2 regions of the Bradyrhizobium sp. PMVTL-01 genome follow, and region 2 is predicted to be linked to the other one. Evidence: predicted binding sites of a transcription regulator. Region 2 holds the regulator's gene; the other holds the start of a gene.
The links. Region 2 encodes PhoB, which activates phosphate uptake and scavenging genes when phosphate is short. Its sites were predicted from a motif close to TGTCATNNANCTGTCAT; they were not measured.

Region 1 (7,055 bases), 400 kb from region 2:
TCGAAGCCCAGCAGGAACGGACTGGATAACGTGGGAACACGAGACATAGTTTACAAAGTCCTCTCGAAGCGACTTTGGTGTTTCGGGGCCCATCAAGGCACCCCTTGGTCAGCAATATGGGCATATCCGCTTGTGGGTTCAAGGACGTAGCCGGGGGGCTGTGGATGGGCCGCTTCGCCGCCCACGGCTCTGCCATCGCACAAAATGCTTACAATTCGTCGTGACCCGAGAAGCGCCGGCAGGACGAATCCGCGGGGCGATTTATCCCAATGAAAACAGACCCCCTGCTACTGTGCATGGGGTTGTTTTCGCGCTTCTTGATGGAGCAGGCGCCGGAACCCGTCAGGCCTCGATCCGAGTCCGCCCGTCGCCGCTGAACAAATGCAGCTTCGCCCGTACCGCCGCGACGCGGATCTTCTGGCCGATGGCGGGCGCGTCGGTTCCGGGGATGCGAACGATGACCTCGCCGGGCGGCAGCTCGCCAGGGGTGGCGGCGACGCGCTGGTCTTCCTGCTCGCGGGAGCCGTAGACGAAGGTCTCGGCGCCGACGCGCTCGATGGCCTCCACGGTCAGCGGCAATGCGACACCGCCGGCAGGCGTCTGGTCGGTGATGACGAAATCCTCGGGGCGGATGCCGACGATGCCGGCCTCGTCAGCGGCGCCGTCCAGCTGCGACTTGATCTCGTCGGGGCGCGTCGACATCAGATTCATCGGCGGCGCGCCGATGAAGGAGGCCACGAAAGTGGTCGCCGGCTTCTCGTAGATTGCCAGGGGATTGCCGACCTGCTCGACCTGGCCGCCGTTCATCACAACCAGAATGTCGGCGAGGGTCATCGCCTCGAGCTGGTCGTGAGTGACGTAGATCGACGTCGTGTTCAGGCGGCGCTGCAATTTGCGGATCTCGACCCGCATCGCGATGCGCAGCTTGGCGTCGAGATTCGACAGCGGCTCGTCGAACAAAAACACCTTCGGCTGGCGCACGATGGCGCGGCCCATGGCGACGCGCTGGCGCTGGCCGCCGGAGAGCTGGCGCGGCTTGCGCTCCAGCATGGCGGAGAGCTCGAGCACGCGCGCGGCTTCCTCGACGCGGGTCTTGATCTCGGCTTCGGCCATGCCGCGGTTGCGCAGGCCGTAGGCCATGTTGTTGTAGACGCTCATATGCGGATAGAGCGCGTAGTTCTGGAACACCATCGCGATGTCGCGGTCGGCCGGCTCGATCTGGTTGACGACGCGGCCGCCGATGTCGATCTCGCCGCCGGTGACGGTCTCGAGGCCAGCGACCATGCGCAGCAGCGTGGACTTGCCGCAGCCGCTTGGTCCGACCAGCACGCAGAACTGCCCGTCGGCGACATCGACGTCGACGCCTTTGATTGCCTCGAAGCCGCCGGTGTAGGTCTTGCGGACGTTGCGCAGGGTGACGTTGGCCATGAAAACTCGCTTGTTACTTTTCCGTCTCGACCAGGCCGCGCACGAACAGCTTCTGCATGGCGAGGACGACGAACACCGGCGGCAGCATGGCCAGCACGGCGGTCGCCATCACGATCGGCCATTCGGTCAGCGCGTCGGTGGTGGTGATCATCTTGCGGATGCCGACCTGGATGGTCTGCATGTCGTCGCGGGTGGTGATGAGCAGCGGCCAGAGATATTGATTCCAGCCGAGGATGAACAGGATCACGAATAGCGCCGCCATGTTGGTGCGCGACAGCGGCAGCAGCGTATCCCAGAAGAAGCGCAAGGGGCCGGCGCCGTCGATGCGCGAGGCCTCGAGCAGCTCGTCAGGCACGGTCATGAAGAACTGGCGGAACAGCAGCGTCGCCGTGGCCGAGGCGATCAGCGGCAGCGCCAGGCCCGCATAGCTGTCGAGCATGTGCAGGTCGGCGACGATCTTGTAGGTCGGGTAGATGCGGACCTCGACCGGCAGCATCAACGTGATGAAGATGATCCAGAAGATCGACATCCGGAAAGGAAAGCGGAAATACACGATCGCGTAGGCCGAGATGATCGAGATCGCGATCTTGCCGATCGCGATCGCCAGCGCCATCACCAGCGAGTTCAGCATCATGTTGCCGACGGGCTCGCGGGTCGCGCCGCTCGTGCCGACGAAGATGGTCTGGTAGTAGACCTCGAAGAAGTGGCCGCCCGGCAGCAGCGACATCTGGCCGTTCGCGATCAGGGCGTTGTCCTGGGTCGAGGCGACGATCGCGATGTAGACCGGGAATGCGACGATCGCGATTCCGATCCAGAGGATGAAATGGGCGACGTAGCGCCTGATGCCCTCGTCCTCGACCATCAGTACGTCACCTTGCGTTCGACGAAGCGGAACTGGATGCCGGTGAGCACGATGACCATGATCATCAGGATCACCGATTGCGCCGCGGAGCTACCGAGATTGCCGCCGAGCAGGCCGTCCGAGTAGACCTTGTAGACCAGCGTCACCGTCGAGGTGCCGGGACCGCCGCGGGTCATGGTGTCGATGATGCCGAACGTGTCGAAGAAGGCGTAGACGATGTTGACGACCAGCAGGAAGAAGATGGTCGGCGACAGCAGCGGGAAGGTCACGGTCCAGAACCTGCGCATCGGCCGCGCGCCGTCGATCGCGGCGGCCTCGAACACGCTTTTCGGGATCGCCTGCAGGCCGGCGAGGAAGAACAGGAAGTTATACGAGATCTGCTTCCACGCGGCGGCGAGGATGATGAGACCCGCGGCCTGATTGCCGTCCAGCAGCGGATTCCAGTCGACACCGGCGGCGCGCAGGTAGCGCGAGATCACGCCGAGCGAGGGATGCAGCATGAAGATCCAGAGCACGCCGACCACGGGCGGTGCTACCGCATAGGGCCAGATCAGCAGCGTGCGGTAGAGCATCGAGCCGCGCAGCGGCTTGTCGGCCATCACGGCGAGCAGCAGTGCAAACGACAGCGACGAGATCGCGATGGCGAACGAGAAGAAGAAGGTGCGGACGACCGCCTCGAAATAAGCGGGCTCCCTCAACAGCTCGATGTAATTGTCGAACCAGACGAAGCTGGTCGAGAGGCCGAAGGCGTCCTGGAGCAGGAACGATTGAACCGCCGCCTGCAGGGCCGGCCAATAGAAGAAAATCAGGACGATCGCGAGCTGCGGCGCAACCAGCGCGTAGGGTAATAGCTTCGATTGGAAAATGGCTTGCTTTTGCATGATGCCCCGGAAGCGGCAGGCCGGGTGTTCGGCCTGCCGCCAGTCGCCTTACTTCGCGGCGGTCTTTTCGAACTGCCGCAGCATCGTGTTGCCGCGTTCGACCGCGGCGTCCAGCGCCTGCTTGGCAGTCTTCTTGCCGGCGAGTGCCTGCTCGATCTCCTCCGACCAGACGTCGCGGAGCTGCACCATGTTGCCGAGGCGCAAGCCCCGCGAATTGTCGGTCGGCTCCTTGTTGGTCAATTCGAGCAGCGGCGTTTCGAGATAAGGCTGATCCTTGTAGAAGCCTTCGGCCTTGGCCTTGTCGTAGGCGGCCTTCGTGATCGGCAGATAACCGGAGGCCTTGTGGATCCAGACCTGGCGGTCGGTGTCCGACAGGAACGTCAGGAACTTTGCCACGCCCTTGTATTCATCGGCCGGCTTGCCGCCCATGATCCAGAGCGAAGCGCCGCCGATGATCGAGTTCTGCGGCGCGCCCTGCACGTCGGGATAGTAGGGCATCGGGACGGCGGTGAAGGCGAACTTGGCCTGCGCCTTGATGTTTGCGAACAACGACGAGGAGCTCAAATAGATCGGACACTCGCCGGAAGTGAAGCGACCCTCGCCGGTGTTGGTGCGGCCGGCATAATCGTAGGTCTTGTCCTTCTGGAGCTCGACCAGGTTTTCGAGATGCTTGACCTGGAGTGGACCGTTGAACTGAAGCACGGTGTCGAAGCCGTCGAGGCCGTTGGCCTTGCTGGCGAGCGGCACGTTGTGCCAGGCCGAGAGCTGCTCGAGATTGACCCACGTGACCCACGAGCCGGAGAAGCCGCAGGTGGTGTAGCCGGCGGCCTTGAGCTTCTTCGCGTCGTCGAAGACTTCCGGCCAGGTCTTCGGCGGCTCGGCGATGCCGGCCTTCTTGAGCGCATCGAGATTGATCCACGTGACGGTGGACGATGAGTTGAAGGGGAACGAGAGCATCTCGCCCTTCGAGGTCGAGTAGTAGCCGGTGATCGCGGGCAGGTAGGCCTTCGGATCGAACTTCTCGCCGGTCTCGGCCATCAGCTTGTAGACCGGCTTCACGGCGCCGGTCGCGGCCATCATGGTTGCGGTGCCGACTTCGAACACCTGCATGATGTGCGGGGCGTTGCCGGCGCGGAACGCGGCGATGCCGGCGTTCATCGTGTCGGGGTAGCTGCCCTTGTAGGTCGGGACCACCTTGTAGTCGGTCTGCGACGCGTTGAAGTCGTTGGCGAGCTTGACGATAACGTCGTTGTTGGCGCCGGTCATCGCATGCCACCACTGGATTTCGGTCACGGCCAGGGCCGGCGAGGCGCCGAGACCAACCGTGAGTGCAACAGCAGCAGCCGCGCCAAAATGTCGAAGAGCCATCAAGAAAACCTCCCTTGCCCGTCACTCAAGAAGCGCTTGCGCTAGCAGCGCCATATGACGTTCACATGACTGTGTAAGCGGCCGAAACGAAAGCGGCAAGCGCGGGAAAAGGGAAGCCGTCAAATAGGCGAATGCGGCGCTGCCAGCCGCAGCCGTTCGCGCCGCACATGCGTGCGCGCGCCGCAGTGCGGCATTGGATGATGCGAGGCAAACGATCGGCTCCGGACTTCCTTAACCTCTCCCGCTTGCGGGAGAGGTCGCGCCGAAGGCGCGGGTGAGGCTTTCTCCTCTAGGGATTGTCCCGCTGCGGCGACCCCCTCTCCCCGACCCTCTCCCGCAAGCGGGAAGGGAGCGCACCTGCGCTGTCGCTCGATCTGTGTCTTGGCTCAGCGCTTGCGCTCGGGGCCGCAGACGGTGCCCTTTGCGACCATCGCGTCGATCTCGGATTTGGAGTAGCCGAACTCGCCCAGCACCTCGGCTGCGTGCTGGCTGAACTTCGGCGGCACGCGGCGCAGGCTCGGCTTGCTGCGATCGAGGCGGATCGGGGAGGCCACGCCCTTGTACCAGTCCTTCTCGATAATATCGCCACGGTAGATCGTGTGCGGGTTCGTCAACGCCTGGTCGATCTTCTGCACGGGACCTGCGGGCAGGCCCGCCGCGAGCAGGCGATTGCACAGCGGCTCGGCCTCGTGCCGGCTGAACACCGCGGCGAGCTCGGCGCGAAGCGCCTCGCGATTGGCGATGCGGTCCTTGTTGCGGGCAAAGCGCGGATCGGTGCCGAGCTCGGGCTTGCCGATCTCCTTGGCGAGCTTGCGGAAGGTGCCGTCATTGCCGACCCCGATGAAGATGTTGTCGGTCTTGGTCGGGAAGATCGCGTAGGGCACGAGGTTCGGATGCTCGTTGCCGGTGAGCGAGGGCGGCTTGCCATGCATGAAATAGTTGGCGGTGTGCGGATGCATGATGGCAAGGCCGGTCTCGTATAGCGTCGTCTCCAGAAACTGGCCCTTGCCCGAACGCTGCCGCTCGGAAAGTGCCATCAGGATGCCGATCGCCGCATAGAGGCCGGTGGTGATGTCGACCAAGGGCACGCCGATCCGCATCGGCCCGCTCTCCGGCGAGCCGGTCGCCGCGATCATGCCGGTCATGGCCTGGATGATGGCATCATAGCCGGGATTGCCGCCGCGCGGCCCGTCGGCGCCGAAGCCGCAGATCCGGCAATGCACGAGGCGCGGGAATTTCTCGCTGAGCACATCGTTGCCGATGCCCCATTTCTCCAGCGTGCCCGGCTTGAAATTCTCGATCAGGACGTCGGCCGTCTCCAGCATCTTCAGCAGCACGACGCGGCCGCCTTCGGAAGCGAGGTCGAGGCCGATCGAGCGCTTGTTGCGGTTGATGCCGACGAAATAGGCCGCGTCCTCCTCGTGGAAGGGAGGGCCCCATTCGCGCACCTCGTCACCTGCCGGCGGCTCGACCTTGATGACGTCGGCGCCGTGGTCGGCGAGGATCTGGGTGCAGTAGGGACCGCCGAGCACGCGCGTGAGATCGATGACGCGCAGTCCACTCATTGCGCCCGTTGCTGCTTCGGTCATGCCTTCGCTTCCCCTGTGTCGATCATTGGATCACAGGCCTAGCGAGGTTTGTTTGCGCCAGCAATGGGCCCGCGCGTGGGGCCGTATGCGCCCCCGCGCGGCCATCCCGCGAGGTGGCAAATCAAGCGGAAGCGGCCGGCCCAAGGGGGGTCCCGGGCCAGCCAACTCCGCCGATCCGATCAGACGACCGTCAGGCGAACGTCGACATTGCCGCGCGTGGCATTGGAGTACGGGCACACCTGGTGCGCCTTGGCGACCAGCGCTTCGGCCTCCGCGCGGGCAAGGCCCGGCAGCGAGACGGCGAGGTCGATATCGAGGCCGAAGCCGCCCTCGGAGCGCGGGCCGATGCCGACGGTCGAGGTGACGGATGCATCAGCGGGAACCTTGGGGCCGCCCTGCGAGGATACGAACTTCATCGCGCCGATGAAGCAGGCGGCATAGCCGGCCGCGAACAGCTGCTCGGGATTGTTGCCGGCGCCGCCACCGCCACCGAGCTCCTTCGGGGTGGCGAGCTTGACGTCGAGCGCGCCGTCGAGGGTCGCAGCATGGCCGTCGCGGCCGCCGGTGGCCTTGGCGCTGGTCTTGTAGAGCACGTTCACGGACATTTTCGTCTCCTTGGGTGTTTCAGGGTCGGGGCGCGATCTTTATCGCCGGCAATTAGATTGCGCGCAATCTAAATCGGCATGCCTCACATTTAATTGTTCGCAATTGAATGTCTCGCCGGCCGGCCCCAGAATGGGAGAAACGCGTGAGATTCTCCATGGCCCGGAAACTATCGACCCTCGACCCGCAGCGGCTCGACAACCAGATCTGCTTCGCAGTCTATTCCGCCGCGCACGCCTTCAACCGCGTCTACAAGCCGCTGCTCGACCGGCTCGGCCTGACCTATCCGCAATATCTGGTGATGCTGGTGCTGTGGGAGCGCGA
Region 2 (7,055 bases):
CTGTGCGCCTCGACACCTTCGGGCGCATCGCCGGGATGCAGGTCCGCCTGCCGCGCGCGCTCGGGAGCCTTCGGCAGGAATTGCATCAGCATCCCGCCGGCGCGCCAGCGATGCTTGCCGCCGTCGCTCGAGCGCCACTCCTCGCCGACGGCGAGGCGCACCTTGGTCGGGATCTGCTCGGAGCGCAGGAAATATTCGTGGGCGGCATCTTCCAGGCTGCCGCCGTCGAGCGCGACGAGGCCCTGGTAGCGGCTCATGTCGGGGCCCTGATCGATGGTCATCGCAAGATGACCGCGGCCGAGCAGCGTGCCGGAATCCTTCGCCGTGCCGACGCGCGAGGCGTCGTAGCGGGCATAGGCCCGCAGATGATCCGGCGCCTTGTAGTCGACGACCAGGAACGACACCGGGCCGTCGGTCTGGGCCTGCAGGATGAAGCGGCCCTCGAATTTCAGCGCCGAACCGAGCAGCGTCGCCAGCACGATCGCCTCGCCGAGCAGCTTGCCGACAGGCGCTGGATAATCGTGCTTGGTCAGGATGTCGTCGAGCGCAGGGCCAAGCCGCACCAGGCGACCGCGCACGTCGAGCGCGTCGACCTCGTAAGGCAGCACGGCGTCGTCGACCGGAACCGCTGATGGCGCGCGGACCGGGCCTTCAGGCCCGGTTTTCATGTCAGGGGATTGGAAAACCATGGCGCTTTATCTGGGGTCGGAGAGCCGGGAATGGAAGGGGGTGTGTTCCGGCGATCGGATCTCGTGCACGCGAGTACAAATTCCGTGTCGTCCTGACGAAAGTCAGGATGACGATCCAATATTACGCGACCGCGCCGCTACTTCACCGCGTCGAAGCACCAAGCCAGAATGCCCTTCTGCGCGTGCAGGCGGTTTTCGGCCTCGTCGAACACGACCGATTGCGGGCCGTCGATCACCTCGTCGGTGACCTCCTCGCCGCGATGGGCCGGCAGGCAGTGCATGAACAGCGCGTCGGGCTTGGCCAGCGACATCAGCTTCGCATTGACCTGATAGGGCTTGAGCACGTTGTGACGGTGCTCGCCTTCCTTGTCGCCCATCGACACCCAGGTGTCGGTGACGACGCAGTCGGCGCCCTTCACGGCGGCCTCGGGATCAGAGCCGAGCACGATCGGCGCGCCCGTCGCCTTGATCCAGTCGCGCATCGCCTTCTTCGGCGCGAGCTCCGGGGGCGTTGCCACATTGAGCTGGAATTTGAAGCGCTCGGCGGCATGCGCCCAGGAGGCCAGCACGTTGTTGTCGTCGCCGGTCCAGGCCACCGTCCGGCCCTCGATCGGGCCGCGATGCTCCTGATAGGTCATGAGGTCCGCCATGACCTGGCAGGGATGCGAGCGCCGCGTCAGGCCGTTGATGACCGGCACGGTCGCATTCGCCGCAAGCTCCAGCAGCGCCTCATGGTTGAGGATGCGGATCATGATGGCATCGACATAGCGCGACAGCACGCGCGCGGTGTCGGCGATGGTCTCGCCGCGGCCGAGCTGCATCTCGGCGCCGGTGAGCATGATGGGCTCACCGCCGAGCTGGCGCATGGCGACGTCGAACGAGACGCGGGTGCGCGTCGAGGGACGCTCGAAGATCATCGCCAGCGTCTTGCCTTCGAGCGGCTTCACCGGCTGCTGCGCCTTCTGCTTCGCCTTCATGGCGGCGGAGGCGTCGAGCATGCTCTTGAGCTCCGACAACGGCAGCTCGTTGATGTCCAGGAAGTGCTTCGGCGACTTGCTCATCAGCTTGCAGCCCGCTTGGTCTGACTGGACGAGATCGCAGCGCAGGCGCGCTCCAGCCGCGCAACGCTGTCCTCGATCTCGGCCTCGGTGACGATCAACGGCGGCAGGAAGCGCACGACATTGTCGCCGGCGCCGACCGTGAGCAGCTTTTCATTGCGCAAGGCCGCAACGAGATCGCCCGAGGGCACCACGGCCTTGATGCCGATCAAGAGGCCCTCGCCACGCACCTCGCTGACGACGTCAGGGTGACGGTCGATCACGGAGGCGAGCTTCTGCTTGAGCAGCAGCGACATCTTCTGCACGTGGTCGAAGAAGCCGGGCTTGAGCATGATGTCGAGCACGGCATTGGCAGCCGCGATCGCCAGCGGATTCCCGCCGAACGTGGAGCCGTGCGAGCCGGGCCCCATGCCGGCTGCCGCCTCCGCGGTGGCCAGCACCGCGCCGATCGGGAAGCCGCCGCCGAGCGCCTTGGCGAGCGACATCACGTCAGGTGTGACGCCGGTGCGCCGATGCGCGAACAGATCTCCGGTGCGACCCATGCCGGTCTGCACCTCGTCGAAGGCGAGCAGCAGGCCCTTCTCGTCGCAGAGCTGACGCAGCGCCTTGAGGAAGGCGGGCGTCGACGATCGCACGCCGCCCTCACCCTGGATCGGCTCGAGCAGGATGCCGGCGGTCTGCGGACCGATCGCCTTCTTGACGGCTTCGATGTCACCATGCGGGACCTGGTCGAAGCCGTCCATCGGCGGGCCGAACCCTTCAAGATATTTTGCAGATCCCGTCGCAGCGAGCGTCGCCAGCGTGCGGCCGTGGAAGGCGCCCTCGAAGGTGATGATGCGGTAGCGCTCCGCATGGCCCTTGGAGAAGTGATGATGGCGGACCAGCTTGATCACGCCTTCCAGCGCTTCGGCGCCGGAATTGCAGAAGAACACGAAGTCCGCGAAGCTTTCCTGGCACAGACGCGCCGCGAGTTTCTCGCCGTCCGGGCTCTGGAACAGGTTCGACATGTGCCAGAGCTTGGTCGCCTGCTCCTGCAACGCCTTGACCAGCGCGGGATGGGCATGGCCGAGCGCGTTGACGGCGACGCCCGAGGTGAAATCGAGATAGCGCTCGCCATTGGTCGCGATCAGCCAGCAGCCTTCGCCGCGCTCGAAACCGAGGTTGGCCCTGGCGAAAACGGGGAGCAAATGCGGCGCGGCGCTGTCAGTCATGACGATCACTTGATGTTGCGGACGGCCTGAAGCGCTCACGCAGCGCACCATCAACCGGCCCGGAAAACGAAACGTGCCGCCTTTTAAGGGCGGCACGTGGCACTATCTTATGCCGGGTAGAACGGGTGTCAATGCCGCCTGAAAGCCCCGGGAAACGCTGAATCCGTAGTCTTGCGGTGCCGGATTTGCGGGGTTTTTGCCACGGAACATGTGGAAGCGAGTCGGCTGACTCTTGCGCGTGAGTCACGCCATATTGTAGCGTTTGGCTTGTCAGATACGACATCTCGTGCAGCAGTTCTGATCCTCTAAGTCCTCATGTACCGGCGTAAACGTTCGGGCGTTCTGGTTACGCCCGGCGAGCCTTAAGGGATTCTGGCGGCACGGGTTTTTCGAGGCTTAGGCATTCGCCGCGAGGCGCCAGGACGGCAGCCGCACGGCGAGGGAAAGGGTGCAATGACGGTTTTGACCTGGTCCGACGATCGCGTCGAGCAGCTGAAAAAGCTCTGGGAGGCCGGATTGTCGGCCAGCCAGATCGCAGCCGAGCTCGGCAACGTGACCCGTAATGCCGTGATCGGCAAGGTGCACAGGCTCGGCCTGTCGGGCCGCGCCAAGAGCCCCTCATCGGCAGCTCCCCGGCCGCGCAAGGCGCGCCCGGCTCAGCACATGATGCGGGTCAGCCGCCCGATTGCGCGCGGCAACACCGCGCTGGCGCAGGCCTTCGAGGTCGAGGTCGAGGCAGAGCCTGTGACCTACGACAACGTGGTGCCGATGAGCCAGCGGCTGTCGCTGCTCGAGTTGAACGAGGCGACCTGCCACTGGCCGGTCGGCGATCCCTCGAGCCCGGATTTCTTCTTCTGCGGCGGCAAGGCGCTCTCCGGCCTGCCCTACTGCGCCCAGCATTCGCGCGTCGCGTATCAGCCCGCGGCCGACCGCCGTCGCGCGCCGGCAAAGCCCGGCACGCGCTGAGCACGGCTTTAAACTACCTCGTCCCGACGTGAGGCCGGGACGACAACCGAGACATAAACAAGCGCGCCACGTGGCGCGCTTTTTGTTTGGCTTGCTCGAAGCCGCTCTCAGGTCTGCTCGGCCTTCGCAAAGCGATCGTCGAGCGCGTAGCCGGCGCCGCGGACGGTGCGGATCGGGTCCTGCTCGCGGCCGAGATTGAGCAGCTTGCGCAGGCGGCCGATATGGACGTCGACGGTGCGCTCGTCGATGTAGATGTCGCGGCCCCAGACACTGTCGAGCAGCTGCTCGCGCGAGAACACGCGACCGGGATGCTCGAGGAAGAACTCGAGCAGGCGATACTCGGTCGGACCGAGATCGATCGGCCGGCCCGAGCGCGCGACGCGGCGCTTCTCGCGGTCGAGCTCGATGTCGCCATAGGCGAGCACGGTGGCGAGCCGCTCGGGGCTGGCGCGCCGCAACAGGCCCTTCACCCGCGCCAGCAGCTCGGGCACCGAGAACGGCTTGACGATGTAGTCGTCGGCGCCGGTCGCAAGCCCCCGCACCCGCTCGCTCTCCTCGCCACGCGCGGTGAGCATGATGATCGGTAGCTGCTTGGTCTCGGGACGGGTGCGCAGCCTCCGGCACAGCTCGATGCCGGAGAGCCCCGGCAGCATCCAGTCGAGCACGATCAGGTCGGGGATGTGCTCCTTGAGGCGGGTGTCGGCATCGTCGCCGCGCATCACCGTCTCGACGTCATAGCCGTCGCCTTCGAGGTTGTAGCGGAGAAGCTCGGTGAGAGCTTCCTCGTCCTCAACCACCATGATGCGTGCGCCCATCGGCTCGTCGCTCCTTGAGTCTTCAGGTATTCGGGACCGTCGTGGCGAAGGTCGTCATGTCGCCCTTCGGCCGCTTGTCGGTGATGGCCTGACCCTCGATCATGTAGAACACGGTCTCGGCGATGTTGGTGGCGTGGTCGCCGATCCGCTCGATGTTCTTGGCACAGAACATCAGATGGATGCAGAACGAGATGTTGCGCGGATCCTCCATCATGTAGGTGAGGAGTTCGCGGAACAGCGAGGTGCAGATGGCGTCGACTTCCTCGTCGCCCTTCCACACCGCCATCGCCGCCGGCAGATCGTGCGCGGCATAGGCGTCCAGCACCGACTTGACCTGCTGCTGCACGAGGTCGGTCATGTGCTCCAGGCCGCGGAACAGTTTGAGCGGATGGAAGTCGGCATCGAGCGCGGCGACGCGCTTGCCCATGTTCTTGGCGAGGTCGCCGATGCGCTCGAGGTCGGTCGCAACGCGCATGGCGCCGACGATCTCGCGCAGGTCCACCGCCATCGGCTGGCGGCGGGCGATCGTGAGCACGGCGCGCTCCTCGATCTTCTTCTGCAGCGCGTCGAGCTCGGCATCGGTGGTGACGACGCGCTGGCCGAGCGCGACGTCGCGGCGGATCAGCGCGTCGACGGAATCGACGATCATGCGCTCGGCGATACCGCCCATCTCGGCGACGAGCCGAGTGAGCTCCTGGAGGTCGGTGTCGAAGGCCTTTGCGGTATGTTCAGAACCCATGTCCCGTCTCCTCAGCCGAACCGGCCGGTGATGTAATCCTGCGTGCGCCGATCGCTCGGCGACGTGAAGATCTTGCTGGTGTCGTCGAACTCGATCAGCTCGCCGAGATACATGAAGGCGGTCTTGTCGGAGACGCGCGCCGCCTGCTGCATGTTGTGGGTAACGATCGCGATCGTGTAGTTCTCGGACAATTCCTGGATCAGCTCCTCGACCTTGGCGGTCGAGATCGGGTCGAGCGCCGAGCAGGGCTCGTCGAACAAAATCACTTCAGGGCGGACCGCGACGGTGCGGGCGATGCAGAGGCGCTGCTGCTGGCCGCCGGAGAGCGACAGGCCCGAGGCGTTGAGCTTGTCCTTGACCTCGTTCCACAGCGCGCCGCCGCGCAGCGCCTTCTCGACCCGGTCGTCCATCTCGGACTTCGAGATCTTCTCATAGAGGCGGATGCCGAAGGCGATGTTCTCGTAGATCGTCATCGGGAACGGCGTCGGCTTCTGGAACACCATGCCCACCCGGGCGCGCAGCAGGTTCAGGTCCAGCTTGGGATCGAGGATGTTGGTCTGGTCGAGCATCAGCTGACCGGTGGCGCGCTGGCCTGGATAGAGGTCGTACATCCGGTTGAAGATGCGCAGCAGGGTCGACTTGCCGCAGCCCGACGGGCCGATGAACGCCGTGACGCGGTTGGTGCCGAGCGTCAAATTGATGTTCTTCAGCGCGTGGTGGTCGCCGTAATAGAAGTTGAGGTTGCGCACCGTCACCTTGGCGGGCGCTTCCGGCATCGGCTGCGAGGCCAGATGCGCGTTGGAACTCACGGATACGGAAAGATCGGTCATTTTGCAGTCCTCTCGGCGCCGAGGATGCGCGCGCCAATGTTCAGGGCAAGCACGGTGAGCGTGATCAGCAGCGCGCCGCTCCAGGCGAGCTGCTTCCAGTAGGCGTAGGGGCTCTGCACGAAGTTGTTGATGGTGACCGGCAGGTTCGCCATCGTCTTGTTCAGGCTGAGGCTGAAGAACTGGTTCGACAGCGCGGTGAAGAGCAGCGGCGCGGTCTCGCCGGCGACGCGGGCGGTGGCGAGCAGCACGCCGGTGATGAGACCCGAGCGGGCCGCACGATAGGCGATGCGCTTGATCACCAGCGAGCGCGGCAGGCCGAGCGCACTTGCCGCCTCGCGCAGCGCGTTCGGCACCAGGAGCAGCATGTCCTCGGTCGTGCGCACCACCACCGGGATGACGATCACGGCGAGCGCGAGCGCGCCCGCAATCGCCGAGAAGCCGCGCATCGGCACCACCACCGCACCGTAGATGAACAGGCCGATGATGATCGAGGGCGCCGAGAGCAGGATGTCGTTGATGAAGCGGATCACCGAGGTCAGCTTGTCGTTGCGGCCGTACTCGGCGAGATAGGTGCCGGCGAACAGGCCCAGCGGCGCGCCGATGCCGACGCCGAGCACGGTCATGATGATCGAGCCGACGATGGCGTTGCGCAGGCCGCCTTCGGTCGAGCCCGGAGGCGGTGTGTCCGCGACGAAGATCTGCAGGTTCAGACCGGCAATACCGTTGTAGAGCAGCGTGATCAGGATC

Region 1: ugpB (sn-glycerol-3-phosphate ABC transporter substrate-binding protein UgpB) is a predicted target of PhoB. The motif match lies at 4,594-4,610, and genes of this name have one in related genera.

What each region holds. Positions count from the first base shown of each region.
Region 1 covers NZ_CP193982.1:96,233-103,287, reverse strand. The annotation lists gene ACRQ5Q_RS00460 (Hsp20 family protein) at 1-47, opposite strand, end outside; gene ACRQ5Q_RS00455 (sn-glycerol-3-phosphate import ATP-binding protein UgpC) at 343-1,428, opposite strand; gene ugpE (sn-glycerol-3-phosphate ABC transporter permease UgpE) at 1,442-2,290, opposite strand; gene ugpA (sn-glycerol-3-phosphate ABC transporter permease UgpA) at 2,290-3,171, opposite strand; gene ugpB (sn-glycerol-3-phosphate ABC transporter substrate-binding protein UgpB) at 3,220-4,539, opposite strand; gene ACRQ5Q_RS00435 (CaiB/BaiF CoA transferase family protein) at 4,926-6,128, opposite strand; gene ACRQ5Q_RS00430 (organic hydroperoxide resistance protein) at 6,308-6,733, opposite strand; gene ACRQ5Q_RS00425 (MarR family winged helix-turn-helix transcriptional regulator) at 6,889-7,055, shown strand, end outside.
Region 2 covers NZ_CP193982.1:8,204,749-8,211,803, forward strand. The annotation lists gene ACRQ5Q_RS39555 (Hsp33 family molecular chaperone) at 1-689, opposite strand, end outside; gene argF (ornithine carbamoyltransferase) at 827-1,750, opposite strand; gene ACRQ5Q_RS39565 (aspartate aminotransferase family protein) at 1,750-2,958, opposite strand; gene ACRQ5Q_RS39570 (GcrA family cell cycle regulator) at 3,412-3,924, shown strand; gene phoB (phosphate regulon transcriptional regulator PhoB) at 4,032-4,739, opposite strand; gene phoU (phosphate signaling complex protein PhoU) at 4,762-5,478, opposite strand; gene pstB (phosphate ABC transporter ATP-binding protein PstB) at 5,490-6,308, opposite strand; gene pstA (phosphate ABC transporter permease PstA) at 6,305-7,055, opposite strand, start outside.